Regions from separate parts of the Clostridium sp. CS1-1 genome, predicted to be linked through region 2. Evidence: predicted binding sites of a transcription regulator. Region 2 holds the regulator's gene; the other holds the start of a gene.
What was found. The regulator LexA, encoded in region 2, represses DNA repair genes until DNA is damaged. The targets are predictions, from matches to a motif close to CNAACANNTGTTNG.
Positions count from the first base shown of each region.

Region 1: the regulator LexA is predicted to act here: its motif matches at 1,821-1,834, upstream of AC0N0V_RS12705 (putative DNA modification/repair radical SAM protein).

Region 1 covers NZ_CM148680.1:2,686,398-2,696,625, forward strand. The annotation lists gene AC0N0V_RS12695 (HD domain-containing protein) at 1-349, opposite strand, end outside; gene AC0N0V_RS12700 (alpha/beta fold hydrolase) at 748-1,560, opposite strand; gene AC0N0V_RS12705 (putative DNA modification/repair radical SAM protein) at 1,890-3,233, shown strand; gene AC0N0V_RS12710 (TIGR03915 family putative DNA repair protein) at 3,247-3,987, shown strand; gene AC0N0V_RS12715 (NUDIX hydrolase) at 4,094-4,543, opposite strand; gene AC0N0V_RS12720 (helix-turn-helix domain-containing protein) at 4,807-5,256, opposite strand; gene AC0N0V_RS12725 (OsmC family protein) at 5,623-6,051, opposite strand; gene AC0N0V_RS12730 (winged helix-turn-helix transcriptional regulator) at 6,443-6,823, opposite strand; gene AC0N0V_RS12735 (hypothetical protein) at 7,004-7,294, shown strand; gene AC0N0V_RS12740 (aminoacyl-tRNA deacylase) at 7,474-7,938, opposite strand; gene AC0N0V_RS12745 (hypothetical protein) at 8,819-9,019, opposite strand; gene AC0N0V_RS12750 (hypothetical protein) at 9,035-9,295, opposite strand; gene AC0N0V_RS12755 (peptide deformylase) at 9,479-9,889, opposite strand; gene AC0N0V_RS12760 (hypothetical protein) at 10,161-10,228, opposite strand, start outside.
Region 2 covers NZ_CM148680.1:2,133,408-2,143,635, forward strand. The annotation lists gene mutS (DNA mismatch repair protein MutS) at 1-397, shown strand, start outside; gene mutL (DNA mismatch repair endonuclease MutL) at 401-2,356, shown strand; gene miaA (tRNA (adenosine(37)-N6)-dimethylallyltransferase MiaA) at 2,389-3,339, shown strand; gene hfq (RNA chaperone Hfq) at 3,602-3,844, shown strand; gene AC0N0V_RS09990 (methionine gamma-lyase family protein) at 3,971-5,251, shown strand; gene lexA (transcriptional repressor LexA) at 5,470-6,078, opposite strand; gene AC0N0V_RS10000 (hypothetical protein) at 6,366-6,869, shown strand; gene AC0N0V_RS10005 (tyrosine recombinase XerC) at 6,976-7,968, opposite strand; gene AC0N0V_RS10010 (hypothetical protein) at 8,067-8,417, opposite strand; gene AC0N0V_RS10015 (acyl-CoA dehydratase activase-related protein) at 9,271-10,164, shown strand; gene AC0N0V_RS10020 (2-hydroxyglutaryl-CoA dehydratase) at 10,166-10,228, shown strand, end outside.

The DNA.
Region 1 (10,228 bases), 550 kb from region 2:
ATAGTATTTTAGGGATATTAGAAGATTGAATAATTTCATCATATATTTTTTCATGATAATCTTCATTACTATTTTTAAAAACAAAGTCAATAACGTGTGAAAATGCAGTGTGAGAAATATCATGTAATAAACCTGCTATCTGTTCCTCAATACTCCCCCCCATTATTCTTATAAACAACATTGTACCAATAGAATGTTCATATCTAGTAACATTCCATTCAGAATTAATCAAATAACTTGCTCCACCCTGATGAATCCCTTTTAATCGTTGTACCTCTTTTATTTTTATAAGTTCTTCTAAAATTGTTTCAACCTCAAACTCACCATAGATACTATCTGTAATTTTCATAATTTCTCCTCCGTATTTTATTACAACTATATTATGGTTTTTATAAACAACTCCTAATTATCTACTAATTTAATAAATAGATAATTATACATTAATATAAATATAAACTAAAAGTACTATAATTTACATATATATTGTAAATACCGTACTATTCAATTTTCAAAGATCAATTTTTCTTAGTTAGTTCGCAATATGCTCAATATTAGACTCTATTATATTTTTATAGCAGAGCCTTATTGCTTTTTAAGTGCGACGCAAAATACCGTAAAATTCACACATCCGAATAATACGGTATTTTGCTTATATAGTTCAATTGATTTATTAATTGGCATCTCTTTACAAGTTATAAATATTTTTAAGTTCTACTACCATAGATAAATAAGAAGCTACAAAAAACTTTATTCCTCTATAAATTTAGTCAATTCTTCGTTGAATTTATCTTTTTGATCATAGAACACTCCATGGCCACTAAATTCAAATGGTACAAGCGTGGAATTTTTAATGCCTTGTCTTTGTGCTTCAGCTAATGGGAAAAGACAGACTTTGTCATGGATTCCATGAAGAATTAAAGTTGGAACGTTTATTTTTCCAAGATCATAAAATAGTACTTCATTTAACCAAGTTTTTGCAATTTCTGCAGTAGCCCAACCTGCTGCCTTAAGTCCCAATTGAAAAAACCAATCTGAGAATGGCTCAGTTATATGCTGGAAGAAAAACATTTCTCCAAAGTTCCTCAACATATTTGGCCGGTCATTGTATGTTCCTTCAATGATTTCATTTATAGCTTCTCTTTTTTGTCCATAAGGAAAATATGGAAGCTGGACAAGGCTTGGCGCAGCAGCAGCAAAAAGAGCAAGTTTAGATACCCCATATCCATTATGTCTCACCATGTATCTAATAGCAATCGCTCCTCCTGTGGAGTGCCCCGCTAAGGTAATATTTTTTAATTTAAGTGCTTCAATTACGCATCTCACATCGTCCGATAATCGATTGTAATCATAACCACTCCAAGGTTTATCTGAATTCCCGAATCCTCTGGTATCTATTCCAATGCATCTGTATCCCATCTTTGGAAGCTTGTCAAATTGATATTCAAACAAATTGTGATCTCCTGGCCAACCGTGTAAGAACAAGATTGTTTTCTTGCCTTCTGGATTAAGATCCTCTACATAAATTTTTACATTGGGCTCTACTCCAATATAATATCCCACACGAATACCTCCATTAATAAAATTTCACCATTAATAGAGTATTCACCTACACATAAATACGTGCATTGCTTTTCAGTTTTTTTATACCATATTTTTAATTGTTGCATCGTAAAATTATCATAGTATAATGTGTATTTTCTTTTCTGAGTTATATTATATACTGCAAATCCGTATTAATTTAATATATAATTCGTTCGTCGAAATGTAAGTTATTGTCTTCTTCATTTATATATCATCATTGTAAATCTAATTTTTACCACAGAACACTTGTTCTTTTGAAGGTAATGAGTTATACTTAATTTATAAAAATACAAAGATTGGTGATAAAAATGGAAATAAAAGAAAAACTAAGAATTTTAGCTGGTGCAGCTAAATATGATGTATCTTGTTCATCTTCCGGCTCAAACAGAAGTTCAAAACAAGGAAACATTGGTTCAGTTGCTCCAAGTGGTATATGTCACAGCTTTACTCCAGACGGAAGATGTATATCCCTACTTAAAATACTTTTAACAAATTATTGCATATATGATTGTTCATACTGTATTAATAGGAGATCTAATGATATCGAGAGGGCTTCTTTTACTGCTGATGAAGTTGTTAATATAACTATGAATTTTTATCGACGTAATTACATAGAAGGTTTATTCTTAAGCTCTTCAATTATTAAAAGTGCTAATTTCACCATGGAACTCCTTACAACAGTTGTTCACAAATTAAGAAATGAACATAATTTTAGGGGTTATATTCATCTAAAAGCAATCCCGGGAGCTGATGAAGGACTTATAAAAAAAGCTGGTTCCCTTGTAGATAGAATGAGTGTAAATATAGAACTACCTTCATCAAAATCTCTTAAATTATTAGCACCTGAAAAAAATAAACATGATGTTTTAAAGCCTATGGGTGATATTAAAAATAATATTATTATAAACAAATATGAACGTAAGAAATATAAAAATTCACCTATATTTGTACCCGGTGGCCAAAGTACTCAGCTTATTGTTGGAGCTACAAAAGAAAGTGATTTAAACATCCTAAACCTAACAGAAAGCTTATATAACAAATTTGAGTTAAGAAGAGTTTATTACTCAGCATATGTTCCTGTTAATAGTGGTACGAATCTTCCTGAAGTTAAAAATCCGCCTACTCTTAGAGAGCATAGATTATATCAAGGCGATTGGTTATTAAGAGTTTATGGCTTTAAAGCAGATGAATTACTAAATGAAAAGAATCCTAATTTTGATATTAACTTTGATCCTAAAACAACATATGCTTTAAATAATATTCATCTATTTCCTGTTGAAATAAATAGAGCTCCCTATAACACTCTTATAAGAATCCCTGGCATTGGAATACGTAGTGCACAAAAAATAGTAAGTTCACGTAGAATTAATTTGTTGAACTTTTTTGATCTAAAAAAGCTTGGTGTTGTTATGAAAAGAGCTCAATATTTTATTACTTGTAAAGGTAAATATTATGGAGCAGTAGCCTTCGATGATATGCGTATTAGAAACGCTCTTACTCCCAAATTTAACTTAAATTCAATAGATCAAAATGCTGAGCAATTAAGCTTTTTTGATAATAAAACAAGTAATCTAGGCATTGCTAAAGAGTCCTTAAACGACAAATTGCTTTTATTAAATGATAAATCTACTTCAATTACAGGTGAACTCTAAGGAGGATTTTATTTTGAAAGAATACATATACGATAATACTTTTGAAGGCTTACTTACTGCTATTTTTTATACTTATAGCTGCAAAGGAGATTGTATTATAACGAAGTCTAGAGATTATGTTGCCTCATTTATTAATGAAGTTTCAAACATTTCAACAGAGTACGATAAATTTGATAGAGTTTATAAAAGCATTGTAGAAAAGCTTAATGAAGAAGTTTTAACAAATGTCTACTATTTATATCTTAGTGACATCCCAGATTCTGATTCTCTTGCTTTGAAATATCTTAAACTTTGCTATAAATATGGTGCAAATATTAATTTAGCTAAGAATAATGATATTATAATTTTAGTTGATAAATATGCTAGAAAAGTTACTAATGAAGCTCACAGATTAACTGGTTTTGTAAGGTTTAAAGAAGTGGCACCATTAACTTTTTATGCATCTATAGAACCTGATCATAATATTTTACCTTTAATACTCGATCATTTTACTGTAAGATTTTCTGATCAAAACTTTGTAATTCATGATTTAAAAAGGGAGCTTGCAATTGTATATAACAAAGAATCCGCTATTATAACTGAATTTAAAAAAGAAGATTCCAAAGTTCTTACCAACTCCGTCGGAGATAATGAATTCGAAGTCCTTTGGAAAACTTTTTATACCTCTGTTAATATAAAAGAACGTAAGAACCATAGATTGCGTAATCGTCATATGCCTAAGAGATATTGGACTCATCTCACAGAACTTTCATAATTATTTTATATTCAAAGACATACTATTATATGTGATATTATATCTTACCGGCGTTAGATATAATATCACATCATAGGCTTCCATTTTGACCTTCTCTCTATAGTTATCAACTATTATAATATTTATCAAGCATTATTCTATGACTATCGGGTATATCTTCAGGTAATTCTTCATAATCAAAAAATTTCAATTCCTTAGTTTCTAAGTTATCTATCTGCAATACACCACTGTAACTTTTAGTAAAATATCCAACAGTTATAAAGTATGCTTTATCACCATTTGGGAACTCTATATAACACTTTTTTCCTGATGTAGTTCCTAGTAAGTTTAATTTGCTAATATTTAATCCAGTCTCTTCCCTCGCTTCTCTAATAGCAGCTTCCTCAAGAGATTCCCCTAATTCCGTAATTCCCCCAACTAATCCCCATTTATACGGAAATGTTCCCCTCCTCTGAAGTAAAACTTGATTATTTTTATTTATTATTAATACATTTACGCCTGTTAGGTTTATTTCATCATGACCGACTCTATCACGTATGTATTTCACATAATCCATTTTCTAGGTTCTGCCTCCTTTTATGTGTTCTAATCCAACTGTTTGTTATAGAAATATTGCCTCGTAAAATATAACTCAATATAAAAGCCATAACTATTTTCAATGCTTAGTATTAGGAAGAAATTATATAAATATTATATTGGAATTGCGAACAAAAACACCCCAAAATTCAAATTTGAATAATGTGGTGTTCAGAAAATGTTTTGTTTTTCACTTATTATACTGAATTGTAACATTACGAATAGCTAAGGGTTCTGTCTAGTTTACTTGGTTTTCTTTTTTGACATTTTAAACTTTTGATAAAGAATATCTTTCAAAACCAAAACAGCATCTTCATCATTAAAATTAAATTCCTTTTTACAATCATCATACAACTTAAATATCTGCTCACAATAAGAATTTATTCCTTGTATACCGTTGTAGGATGCTAAAATCGGGTACTTTTTACTCCATGCACTAGTCCAATCAATTTCATCAACTATCATTTCGATACTTGTAACATCACCACTAAGATGAGGGCTTTCACTAATAAGATAATCATAACTTACATTATACAATTCACTCAATGGTTTTACTTTAGCTAGTTCTGGAATTGTTTGACCAGTTTCCCACTTACTAACTGCCTGTCTAGATACGCCTAATTTATCAGCAACCTCTTCTTGTGATAAACCTGCTTTTTTACGTAAATCAAATAATTTTTCACCTAATGTCATATTAATCACCAACCTTTTCTTCTTTAAAATTACCTAGCAAAAACAGTATACTTGAAATAAAAACTGCTTTCTACCAAGTAAGGATGGAAATTTGTCAACTAAACTTAACATCTTAATGCATATAAGTTTATGGTAATAGTCTTTACTTAATAGTTAACTATCTTTTTAACTCATATATTTGAGCTACCGCCATAAGTGGGCATCCTGTCCAGAATAATTAATATTATATAAAGAGCTTTTAATATGAAGTTCACTCTCAATATTAGATGTGTCTAGCATTTTTGGGGCACTTTATTTCTGCTCTTGATGCTAAACAATATAAGAAAAAAAGAATTACTCTTTATTAAGATAGTATTCTTTCTATTCTTATCGATATGTTATCTTGTATTCACTGCTAATATCAACATTATTTTTTACCATGTTCCAAATAGGACATAGAGATTCCTCCGACAGTTTTAAAGCCCTTTCAATATCCTTAGACTGTACATCCTTTGATGCGAGTTCAAAGCTTAATTGTATACTTTTAAAGTATGTCGGATAAGTTTCTCTTCTTTCACCTGAAGCAATTACTTTTAATTCAGATACATCCTTGTTCATCTTCCTAAGCAATAAAGCCAAGGTCATTCCACTGCAAGTTGCCAGACTTACAAGAAACAGCTCAAGTGGAGTATACCCCTCTCCATCACCTATAGGATGCACATAATCTATAATTATCTCATGATTATCACGTGATCCCCCTGAAAATTTTACCTTGTCATTTATCAAATCTGCTGTTACTGTTAAATTGTTGCTCATAATAAATCCTCCTAAAATTCAGTTAATATCATTTGAAAATGTTTCATAATTCGAATATTAAGTATCTTTAGATATTTAAAGCAGTTCATTGTTTGCAGTTATGTATAGCATTTCGAAATCAAATTGGAGTTTACACAGACAATTATACACTCTCCCTTTTTTGTCTATTATAGCTATCTACTACTCTACCCAACTAATGGTAATTATATCATAATTGCCAAAATAAAGGGTAAACACACTGCCAATAAATTGAAAAAACTCTACTTCTTAACACCATATTATTCAATTCTCAAAGAACATTGTTCGTATTTTCGATTTTAATAGTTGCGTCACATTATAATCATGTTAATCGGTTATTATATTTTTTAAATAGCTAGTACATCTATTTGTTTTATTCATTGTTATAATCACATTTCTGGCATTGAGCCATTATATGTTCACTTTCATTTTTATGATAAGCTCCAGACCACTTACAAATACTTTGCAAAATAGGCACAACGGATTTACCTTTATCCGTTAATGAATACTCTACTTTAGGCGGAATTTCATTATATTGTTCCCGCCTTACTATGCTATCTGAAATTAAATTTTTCAAAGTTGTCGCTAATACCGCATCTGTTATATCAGTCATTTCCTTACGAATTTCACTATAACGCAAGATATGCTTTTCAGCCAGCACACATATAATGCGTGAATTCCACTTGCCACCGAATATATCCAATCCGTATTCTAAAGGGCACCTAATTTCTTTTTCTAATTTCGGTTTATACATCTGCCATTCCCCCAATACTTTTGATATACAAATTATAACCTATTGCTATTAATTTACAAGTTGCTATGGAATTTATTAGTTACTCATAAATTTGCTTATATCTTTAACTCACGTAGTTTTTTCAATATACTTTGATTATGCAATAAGCAACTATAACAATATTTAAGGAGGAATTTTACTGTGGAAGTAAAAGCTTATCTTGAAATCACAATGAAAATCAGCGACGCAAACAGAGCCGCTGCAGCAAAGGTTTATTCGGATTACCGCACTCCATTTTTGAGTAGCGTATCCGGTGCACTTACTAAAAATCTTTTAATCCGCGATGATGATGTTCAAGTACTTCACGGATTCGACAATGTAGATCATGCAAAATCATATTTAGATAGTGAGTTATTCAAAAACGATGTTTTTGTAGGACTTAAACCATTGTGGGATGATGCCCCTGATGTGAAGATATACGGTGTGGTATAATATTAAATTATGCATTAAAAGCCGTACAACTAACAGATTGTACGGTTTTTGCATATTTCAATTTTGTCTACTTATTCAGTGATAACTTGTCATTTGTCTACAGGTTATATAAATAATCTTTGCTCGAAGTTATTTACAATTGTAATTTGATTATTATGAAAATTATCTCATGATATTAATTATTTTCTTATTCTAACTATTTTGCCTTTGTTTAGCTGCTGTAATACTTTTGTTGAAATTTTTGTTAACGAATAAGGTGAGCCGCCACCAGTATAAACAAGTTCATTTTCCATAACTTTTGGATCAATTAAAAATATCGCTTCATAGCCAAATGAGGGTACTCCGCCACATATGTATCCAGTTTTATCGAGTACTTCTTCAGGAGTTGCAATTTGGGGAATTTCTATATTTAATGCTTTTGCTACCCTTGATGTACTTACCCTATCTTTCCCTCTAACAACAGCAACAATAAGATTACCATCGTTATCCATTAGACATATGCTTTTTACAATATCTTCTGGAGATACATTAGCGGCAGATGCGGCCTCTTCTACAGTGTGGCAGGCATTCTTATAAACATATTGTTCTGCATCTATTTTGCTCTCCATCATATACTTTTTCAGTTTTTCTTCAAACTCCTTCAATTTTATCACTCCATTTCGATTTTAAATAGATTTACAGAGATATTTCGGAATATATTACAATACTAATTCAAATCTTAACTAAATACAACCACATTTACCATAACTCTTTATAAATGTATAAAAAATACAATATTTTTAAACACTGTATTATTTAATTTTCAAAGATACTTGTTCGTATTTTTTATTTCAATAGTTACGTCGTAAAATAAGAAAGTTGCGAACTATTTACTTAATAATTTTGTTAATTGTCATATTATAAATATAAAACAAAAAAACACTACCCATTACCACTAAACTAACCGTTATAAGTATTTTTTGCTTATCGCTCAAATCAGTTCCATTACCTAGTATTTTTCTATTTATAAAAGAAATAAGTGGTATAATTATTAAAATAAAATAGGTAGCATTATAGGTATATAAATATATAATTAATAATAGAGTAATCAAATAAAGTAATATTGCAGATATTACTCGGTTTTTATAAATTATTGATTTCATAATATTAGCCCCCTTATTAAATTTACAATATATCACAATTTCAACCTAAATATATATAAATAATATGACATTTGTAATATTATTACACATCAATTTGCAATAAAGGAATAAGTTATTCTTTTTTCAAACATCACATTATTCTATTTTCTAAGAACATCTGTATATTTAGATTCATAGATTAACGCATATAATTTTCAAGAGTAGACTCTACCATATCTTCATAGTAGAGTTTTACTATATTTGTAATGCGACGTAAAAACACTGTAAAATTCTAACTTGAATAATACAGTGTTTTAATAAATCATTCGTCTTTTCAGTTGTTACGTTAAATAAGAACATTGTTAATTTAATCTGCTCGATAAATTGGAATTTGTCTTTAAATTTATGCAAAAATTTCAGAATTTCTTTTTGTTATTGCTTCAATATTATTATTTCTATACGTGTCGCTAGACTTTCTAACTGGAAATAAGTTTCCTTCCAGTGTAATCACACCGTAGTTATTATCAACAAAACTATTTCTTAATTTAAAAAAATCACAAAAATTCTTAAAATCCAATCTTATTTTACCAGTAACATACTTCATCCCCAATACGTCTATCTATTCAGCATCAAAATCAATAAAGTAATTTCTCTCTGATGTATGTATCGTGAGGGTTGCTAAATTAATATTGTCATCTAAAATATCCACTCTGTATTCGAACATGATATCATCATTTTGCTTCTTCATGAATAAGTAACTTCCTTCTTCTTGATCCTCGGCCTCATCACTTATTTCAGCGTAGATTTCTTTGCCACTGACTTCTCCAGGATATCCTGACTTTCTTATCTTTTCCTCTATTGCTTTAAAAAACTTTTCCATTTTTTCACTCTCTTTCTTTTTTTTAATACCTATTTCTCTTCAAATAAAGTATATACTATGTTTCTAAATAACAGTATCCCTAATCATTATTAATTAATAATCAGAGGAAAATCTCACTTATCAAACTCACATGGTTCTCAATGACCTCTAGGCTAATAATTACTTCATATTTTAATTATTCAATTAGATTATTATACCTTCAAAGTGATCCATTTCATGTTGAATTATTTGTGCAATAAATCCAGTAAATACTTGCTTTTGCTTCTTAAAATTTCTATCAAGATACTCCACTTCTATCTTTTCATATCTCTTTGTTTTTCTAAAGCCACTTAAAGATAAACAACTCTCTTCAGTTTCATAAATCTTTTCTTTATTTAATACAACTGGATTTATCATAGGCACAATAAGGTTGCCTACAGTAAATACTAATATACGCTTTTTTACTCCAATCATATTACCAGCCAATCCAACACAATTCCCAAAGTTTGCTCTTAATGTATCTATTAAATCATCAATTACTACTATATCATTTTTAGTTGCATCTTCTGATTTTTGTCCTAAAAACAGTATATCTTTTATAATTGGTTTTATCATAATTTATACCTCTTTTTCAGTTATATTTTTTATAAATCATACTATATCATATATAAAATTAGCACATCTAGCCCAACACCCAGTTTGCACATCAATGACACTGATCGAGTTGCGTTTTTGGGATTTCTTACAAATTATTTGTGATGATACATTGCACTGTAAGAAATATATGTTTAACTCAATGACAAATTACTATTTATCTGACTCGTAATATCTCACAATTGTTCAACAATAGATTACCACTGTAACACTGTTTAAGAAATTTACATGACTACAGTTTATTATTTGTCTTTTCATTTATGTAAATATCAAATGCCTTAATACCTTTTTTAGCAAATT
Region 2 (10,228 bases):
ACTAGATAAAATAGAAAAAGAAAATGCAAACGATATAAATATGGATAACTTCACTATTACAGAATCTAACCACAAAAACTTTGTTGAAAAATCAATTTCAGTGAGTAATACACCTGAAAATAGGGAAGAAATAGCAGTAGATAAGTTAGATGACAAACAAGTAATTAAAGATAGAGAAAAGAATGAGGATAGCATAAATAATTCAGAGAATTTGATTTTGAAAAATAATTGTGATCAAGAATATGAAAGTTTACCACTGCAAATTAATTTTGCTGATATCGAAAAGCAAAATTTAATAAAAGAACTTGCTTCTATAGATATATTGAATATGACTCCTATGGATGGATTTAATAAATTATATGACATAATAAGAAAGGCAAAAAATTATAATAGTTAACTTATGCTTAATAGAGGTGGTACTTTGAAAAGAATAAATGTGCTTGGTATTGAGACTTCAAATAAAATAGCAGCGGGGGAGGTTGTAGAACGTCCTTATTCGGTTGTTAAAGAATTGGTTGAAAACAGCATAGATTCTAATGCAAGGAATATAACTGTTGAGATTGTCGATGGCGGACAAAAAAGTATAAAGATTATAGATGACGGTTACGGAATACACCCAGACGATATTGAAAAGGCGTTTATGCCTCACGCTACAAGTAAAATAAGCAGTATAGAAGATGTTTATAATATAAACACTATGGGATTTCGTGGAGAAGCCCTAGCTAGTATCGCAGCGGTATCTAATATTACATTGAAAAGTAGAATTGAAGAATTTGATTATGGCAAAGAAATATCTATCAGTGGGGGAAATATTAACTACATTAAGGACATAGGTACTAATATAGGAACTACAATAGAGGTTAATGATATATTTTATAATGTTCCTGCAAGACTAAAATTTTTAAAATCTACAAGTAGAGAAGGAGCGTATATATCAGATATTCTTAATAGACTTGCTCTCGCTAATCCTCAAATCTCTTTTAAGTTTTTAAATAACAATAAAAAATCATTAAATACTTATGGAACTGGTAAGATAATAGATGTTATAAGAAGTATATATGGAAAGACAATATCAGAAAATATAACAAGTTTCGAAAAGCATAATGACGTGGTATCTATTCATGGATTTATAGGTAATTCTGAAATAAGTAGAGGAAGCAGAAATAATCAAAGTATATTTGTGAATAGAAGATATGTAAAGAACAAACTTATAACTGCTGCAGTAGAAAATGCATTTAAGTCTTTTTTAACTATTAATAAATTTCCGTTTTTCATTGTGTTTTTAGATATATTTCCAGAATATATAGATGTCAATGTACATCCTACAAAATCGGAAATTAAATTTAGAGACGATAGAGAGATATTTAAAATTACATTTGATGCTGTTCATGAAGCTTTACGTGATTCTTTAAGGGAGTCCTTTAGCATTTCTGTTGATGATGAGAATAAAGAGGATTCCTTTAAGGATGAGATTGTAAAAGAGAGTGTTCAAACTATTAAATTTCCAATTGATTTAAGTTCTTTTAATGAAAGTAATTATATTAATGAAAATTCTGGCAATAATAAAAATGATAACCAAGGTTATTTTGACCATTTTAATAATAAATTATCATATATAAAAGAGAATGTGAATAAAGAGGATCAAAGTAATTTTACCGCGTATGATAGTACTAATAACCATGAAGAAAGACCTGAAGGTGTTTCGGATGTAGATGATAAAAAAAACTATGATTACAAGGATAAATGCAATCATTCCATAGATGATAGAGTAGCTAAATTTCCATCGTTAAACGTTATAGGTCAGTTTCATAATACTTATATACTAGCAGAGCTCATGGATAATTTATATCTTATAGATCAACATGCAGCACATGAGAAAATCTTATTTGAAAAATATAAGAAAAGCATACAAGTAAACACAGTGGTATCCCAAGTTTTAATAACTTCTGCAATAGTTGAGTTGTCTTCTGAGGACTTTGATATATTTAAGGAAAATAGCGAAACTTTTAAAAAGGTTGGATTTGACATTGAGATTTTTGGTGATAATACTTTAAGCATAAGGGAGGTACCTTTAATATTAGGTAAACCTGATATTAAAACCTTATTCATGGATATATTAGATAACTTAAAAAATCTAGGGTCTGGTGAGACGTGGGAGGTAAAGTATAATACTATAGCAAAGCGTGCATGTAAATCTGCAGTTAAAGCAAATGACACACTGTCAATTATTGAGATGAAAGCATTAGTTGAAGACTTAAGGTTTATAGATGACCCTTTTACTTGCCCTCATGGTAGACCGACAATTATTAAATTCAGTATAAATGAACTAGAAAAGAAATTTAAGAGAATACAATAGTGATTTTAAACGAATAGTAAGAGGGGGATTATATGATAGATTTATTTATACTCGCTGGACCAACAGCAGTAGGAAAGACTGATATATCCATTAAATTAGCTAGAAGGCTTAATGGTGAAATAATATCAGCGGACTCAATGCAGATATATAAATATATGGATATCGGTTCAGCTAAAATAAAAGAAGATGAGATGAAGGGAATTCCTCACTATCTTATAGATGTAGTAGAACCACATGAGAATTTTAACGTATCTGAGTTTAAGAAAATATCTACTAAGATAATAAATAGTGTTAATGAGAAAAGAAGGCTTCCTATGTTGGTTGGTGGCACTGGACTTTATATAAATTCTTTAATTTACAATTATGATTTTACCGAAGCTGCTACTGATGAGGAATACAGAGAGTATCTATACGGGTTGGCAGAAACAAATGGCAAGGAGTATGTCCATAGCCTACTTAAGGAAATTGATGTCGAATCCTATGAGAGATTGTATCCAAATGATTTAAAAAGAGTTATAAGAGCCTTAGAAGTATATAAGCTTACAGGAAAGACAATAACGAAATGCAACGAAGAAAACAACATTTATGATATTCCGTATAATGTATATTACTTTGTTCTTAATATGAATAGAGCTACACTTTATGAAAGAATAGATAAAAGAGTAGATATTATGATTGAAAATGGGCTTATAGATGAAGTTAGGAAGTTAAAATCTATGGGATATACAGCTGAGATGCAGTCTATGAAGGGAATAGGATATAAGGAGATGCTATTCTATTTAGATGGTAAGATAACATTAGACGAAGCTATATATTTAATTAAAAAAGGTAGTAGAAATTACGCCAAGAGACAATTAACTTGGTTTAGAAAAGATAAAAGGGTAATTTGGATAGATAAGGATGAGTTTAATAGTGAGGATGATATAGTGGAATATATAGCAAATAAGTTTCATTCAATTAAGGATGAAACTATAGATAAATAATTCTGTAAATTTTATAATAAAATTAAAGGGATTTTATCATAACTTATAGAATTATATAAAATAAAAATTGTGTGGTATTGTTACTTTAATTTAGTAGCAAATAGATATATTAAATAAATTATAAGGAAAGGCAGGTGAAAAACTGCTATAGTAGGTATTAAACAGGAATCGTAGTATAGAAACCTGTAATACTACCACCTTATCTATCCATAAATAAGGTGTAAAATCAATTTTGGTGATTTTTAATAGCAGGATGAGGAATATGAGTAAAACGGCTAATAATCTACAAGACATATTTTTAAATGGAGCTAGAAAAGGTAAAACATCAGTTACTATACACTTAACTAATGGTTTTCAGATAAAAGGGAATGTAAAAGGTTTCGATAGTTTTACGGTAGTTCTAGATTGTGACGGTAAGCAGATGATGATATATAAACATGCAATCTCTACAATAACTCCTTTGAAACCAATTCTATTTAATAATATCCCAGAAGGAGATGCTTAAGAATAGGCTAATAATTGCCTATTCTTTTTTTATATGGTATTATAATCAATGGAATTAGTATATAATTAAACAAAATTATACAAAAATATACAAAAGCTAAATTATGAATTTCAGGAGGTTTGTAAAATGATAGATATAACAAAAGAATACCTTAAAAATACTTATGGTATAAATGATGAAGTACTTAGTTTTTATGAACAAGCTATAGATGATATAAAAGAAGAGTTCTCTAAATATGATGAAATAAGAGAATTTAATCAATTTAAGGTTTTAAATGCATTTCAAGAAGAAAGAATTAGTGAATCTCATTTTACTAATTCATCAGGATACGGTTATGGAGATATAGGGAGAGATTCGCTTGATAAAGTTTATGCTAGAATTTTTAATTGCGAAAGTGCATTAGTTAGACCACATTTTGTAAATGGAACACATGCATTAGGTACAGCTTTATTTGGTAATTTAAGACCTGGGGACACTATGATGTCTGTATGTGGAACTCCGTATGACACTTTACATAATGTAATAGGGATAAGTGGCAAGAAAAACATTGGTTCGTTAAAAGAGTATGGAGTAAACTATAAGCAAGTAGATTTCACGGCTTGCGGAGATATAAATTTTGATAATATTAAGAGTGAATTAGAGAATGATAAAAGTATAAAGTTAGTACACATTCAAAGGTCTACAGGTTATGGATGGAGAAAGTCATTATTAATCTCTCAAATTAAAGAAATTATAGATTTCGTTAAGAATATTAAACCAGAGGTAATATGTTTTGTAGATAACTGTTATGGAGAGTTTTTAGATATACAGGAACCTACAGATGTTGGAGCGGACTTAGTTGCAGGTTCCTTAATTAAAAATATTGGAGGAGGGATAGCTCCAACAGGAGGATATATAGCAGGTAAAGAGGAATACGTAACTCAGGCTTCATATAGATTGACTGTTCCTGGAATAGGGGGGGAGTGTGGATCTACCTTTGGAGTTATGAGACTCTTATACCAAGGATTATTTTTTGCACCACATGTAGCTATTGAAGCGGTTAAAGGAGCTTTATTTTGTGCAAGAATAATGGAGTTAGCTGGATTTGAAGTGCTTCCTAAATATACAGATAAAAGAAGTGATATAATCCAGGCTATCAAATTTAATGATAAAGATAAATTGATAAATTTTTGTAAGGGAATACAACTAGGTTCCCCGATAGATTCTTTTGTACAATGTGAGCCTTGGGATATGCCAGGGTATACAGATCAAGTAATAATGGCTGCTGGTGCATTTGTCCAAGGCGCTTCCATTGAATTATCTGCTGATGCACCTATAAGAGAACCTTACATTGCATATTTACAAGGTGGATTAACTTTTGACCATGCAAAAATAGGAGTATTGATAGCTTTGTCAAAAGTAATATAAGTAGTTTACAATGTGAAATTTTAAAATCATATTTCGCTAAAATTTATTAAGTTAGTATAATAATATCAAGTAGTTATATTATATTGATAGATAGGTTGTTATGTATTTTAAAATTTAATTAAGATAAGAATTCATTTTGTGTTTTATATAAAGAAAAGAGTGGGCATTAGTATAGAAATTAAATTTCAATTTAATGCTCACTCTTTTACTTAGATATTTTAATACTGTCTATAAACTCCAACAAGTTTACCTAAAATTGTACAGTCATTAACAATTATAGGAGACATAGTACTATTTTCGGGTTGAAGTCTTATATGATCTTCTTCTTTATAAAATGTTTTAAGTGTAGCTTCATTATCGATTAAAGCAACAACAATCTCACCATTTTGAGCAGAAACAGCTTTTTGTATTATAGAAAAATCACCATCTAATATACCAGCTTCAATCATACTTTCTCCCTTAACCTTTAAAATAAAAAGTTCTTCATTACCTTTTATAAAATCTACTGCTATTGGAAATGTACCTTCTATATTTTCTACTGCAAGTATTGGAAGACCAGCAGTTATTGTACCGACGATAGGGATGTTCACCATTTCCTTTTTATTTAACTTATCTTCAGTTATTATTATTGTTCTAGGTTTTGAAGGATCTTTTGATATTAATCCTTTTTTCTCTAATCTTTCAAGGTGACCGTGAACTGTAGATGTAGATTTCAATCCAACAGCAGCACATATTTCTCTAACTGAGGGTGCATACCCTTTTTCTTTTATTTGATTTTTAATAAATTCATAGATTTCTGTGTTTTTTGTACTTTTGTGTTCTGACATATTAAACACCTCTCTTATTTAGTTATTAGAATTATACCACATATTGTTAGAAATATCAAACTAATGTTCTGTTAAACTCTTTGTTTAGATATAAAGTTAAAAAAACTCTTGGGAATTACGGTTATATTATGTATAATAGTATTTAGGCCTAAATTTAAGAGATTAAATATAAATTAGGAATTGCTCATTATTTAGATTGGTAACGAGTATTGGATTAATAGAATTTGTTTCCGGAAACTTATCCGGGAAATATGTTCGAAGATTTTTAAATTAGAAAGGAAGTAGCTATGAATAGGGAATACTGTATTTTTAACTCTAAAAAAGAATGTAATAATTGTGGAGAGTGTGAGAGATGTGATTTGAACTCAAACAAGAAGTGTAATAATTGTGGTAAATGCTTAGAGTTAGAAGGTTATGACATGAAAGCAATAAAAATTGATGAAATAATAGATGATGTAAAAGACAGCCAGGAGATTGAGCAACAGCTAGAGAAGTCCAGAATAGGTGAAATTGAAAACGAAAATTATTCTCAATTATCAAGTGGAGTAATGGGGAATGAATCAGATGATGATACATTTGATGATGAGGGTTTAATGGATTCATGCGATGGCTATGATGAGGAATATAGTGAAGTTGATAATGATGATATTGTATTCAATGAAGAAATGGATGATAACTTAGTTTATATCGATGATATCGAAGGGTTAAGTGATTTACTTGAAGAAGATAAGGTTAGTGAGATGTACCCGGGTGTTTTGAGATATAATGGGAAAGAGAATGATATAAATTAACTAAGTAAAACGCAAAATTAAAATACAGTTTCAACTATGAAGTGATTAAATTTACTTTATAGTTGAAACTGTATTTTTATGTTAATTTAAATATAGTGATTTAGATTTAATAGGTGTTTTCATCACTCAATGGATTAGAGTTTATTGCTTCTCTTAATTTTTCATCATCAACATGTGTATATATTTGAGTAGTTGATAGATTTTCGTGGCCTAATATTTTCTGAAGGCTTCTTATGTCAACATTACCGTATTTGTACATTAAAGTTGCAGCTGTGTGTCGTAGCTTATGAGGGGTATATTTATCGGTATCTAAATCAGCGGCTTTTAAGTATTTTTTCAGCATCATCTCTACGGTTCTTTTGTTAAGTCTTGTCCAATTTTTACTTATGAAGAGAGCGTTTTTATCAATGATTTTATGTAGATTTTCGCTGCGGACTGATAAGTAATTTTCGATAGCTTTTATACATGCGTTGTTTAGATATACGGTTCTTTCTTTATTTCCTTTACCGATTACTGTTAATGTATCGCCCTTAATATTTGGGATATTAATTCCGCATAACTCGGAAAGTCTAAGGCCACAATTTAAAAACAATGTTAGTATACAATAATCCCGTTCTTTATTTTTTCCGTCTACAGCTCTTAAAAGAGACTTACTTTCATCTAAAGTGAGATATGTAGGATTTCTTCTGCTTATTTTAGGAGATTCTAGATTTAAAGCGGGATTTTCATCCACAATTTTTGCTATACCACTAAGAAACTTAAAGAATGATCTTAGAGTAGCAACTTTCCTGGCTCTAGCATGAGCGCTATTTTCTCTATATTTCTCTGTGAAAGATAAGAAGGCAAAGAGATCAGGTAATTTCAATTTTCTTATGATATTATCGTCTATATCATATATAGGAATTTCTTCAAAATCAAGATTATTGTCATAGGGTAGGTTTTTATATAATTTTAAAAATCTAAAAAACATAATTAGATCAATTCTGTAGGCATTTATAGTATTGGGGGATTTACCTTTTATAGTTTCTAAGTAATTTAAAAAGTTTATTACTTGCTCAGGCAAATCGTTATTGCGTATTGCTTTAATATCATATTTCATATTGCTAAATTCCTTTCAACCTTTTTAGGTATTTCTTTGAGTGTGTTGTATATTGATTGACTTACGTTTGAACTAGAAATTCTTAATATTTTCTTGGTTTATTCATTATTGGTATATTTAGAGCGTCTTTTTTTTACAGCTATTTTTTGAGCTTCTTTAAGAGTTCTGCTTAGGCCTAATTCTTTTAACCATATTTGAATAGTGCGAACTCCAACGTTGTAGATATCAGCAATATCAGAAGTGCTAACTTTTCTCTTTTTAACTAGGATATATAAATCTTTTATTATGTACTCGTAACCCCTATGTGTTTTTGAAGATTTGTAGTTATCGTATATCTTCAGTAATAAAACTTCATCCTTTGCGTTTAATGGAATATTCAATAGCTCTTTAGTTTTTTCATCATATTTAAAATTTTTATATTTAAGTGTTATAATTCTGTCTAAAGTCATAAAAACCTCCTTAAATGTGCTTAAAGCCTTGATTTTATTATACTACAATCCCCTTTTTATTTCAACACGCGAAATTCGCTAAATGTATATTTAGCGAATATACATTTACGTAAATTTATAGGTGAATACTATTTATTATATATTAGATTAGTTTATAACCTTAGAATTAGCTAAAATGCTGTATGATTATATTAAATTGCTTGAGTGTATATATTTAGTATAAAAGTTAATGTGAAATTGTTGTATATAATTGTAAAAGTAGCTCTTTATAATTCCACATACAAGTCTTAATTGATAATATTCTCATTTAGATTAAAACGATTCAAAAAAGCATTTTTAGTTCTTAATATTCATTATTGTATATTAACATATTATGAATAATTGATGGATATTTATTAATTCAATATAAATCCACATTTTAACAAAGTGCTTGTAGACCTATTTTTCTGCTTTCATCCCCTATTCTTCCCTTTCTAACAGGGTGCAACCCAAAAGCAATATATGTTAATATAATAATAAAATGTAAAAATAATGAATATAGTTTTATTCATAAAATTTAAAATTAAAAATTTAATTATCTAATAATTCCACAATTGATTTTTTCTAAAACTTATTTTTAAAATATAAGCAAGATGTATAAAATGACAATTAGTTCTTATTCAGAGTCTTGGATTAAATTAATTTACAAATTAGTACCGTTTACAAATGTTCCATTATAGAATTATTTTTAGCTTAAATATTAATTCTAGATACATATAGATTATATTTAGAAATGTGAATAATATTATAAAAACTAGACAAAATATACTAATGTAGCATAATTGTACCTATACTTACTAAAGGAGAGTTATTAATGAGAGTTGGTATACCTAAAGGATTATTATATTGTAAGTATTATCCATTTTATGAAACCTTTTTTACAGAGCTAGGAGCAGAAATAGTTACATCTCCAGACACTAACAAAGATATATTAGATATAGGGGCGAAATACTCTGTTGATGAAGCTTGCTTGCCTATAAAGGTTTTTCATGGTCACGTTGCTCAAATTAAAGATAAATGTGACATTATGTTCATTCCTAGGATAATGCAAATTGATAATAAGGAATTTATCTGCCCGAAGTTTTGTGGATTACCAGAGATGGTAATTAACAATATACCTGATATGCCTAAAGCTATTATATCCCCTATTTACGCATCTTCAGAAAAACAATTAAAAAAATGGGCTAGAAGCACAGGCAAAGTATTTAACAAAAGTAACCTTAATATAGAAAGAGCATATGAAGCTGCTATTAAAGCACAGCAAAAGCATAAAACTAGCATAAGGGATGAAGGATTTAACTTAAATGTTGCATTAGTAGGTCATCCTTATAATATTTATGATAATTTTACAAACATGAATGTTGTTAAAAAGTTAAATAAGTTAGGTATAGGTGTAATAACAGAAGAGAATGTTGAAGAAAATCATATAAGTAATCAAGTAAAAGATTTATTCAAAAGACCTTTCTGGACTTTTGCAAAAAATTCTTATGGTTTTTCTACCTATCTCGCAGAAAATAATAATATTGATGGTTTAGTTTATGTATCATCTTTTGCATGTGGTATAGATTCTGTTGTTATAGAACTTATCAAGGATAGATTAGGAAACTTCCCTATTCTAATCTTAAAAATAGATGAACATACTGGTGAAGCTGGGTTTGATACGAGATTAGAAGCTTTTGCTGATATGCTAGAAAGAAGGTGTAGCTAATATGAAAATAACTTTTCCTCATCTTGGGAACACTTGTTTTGCTGCAAAAGCTATTTTTGATGGT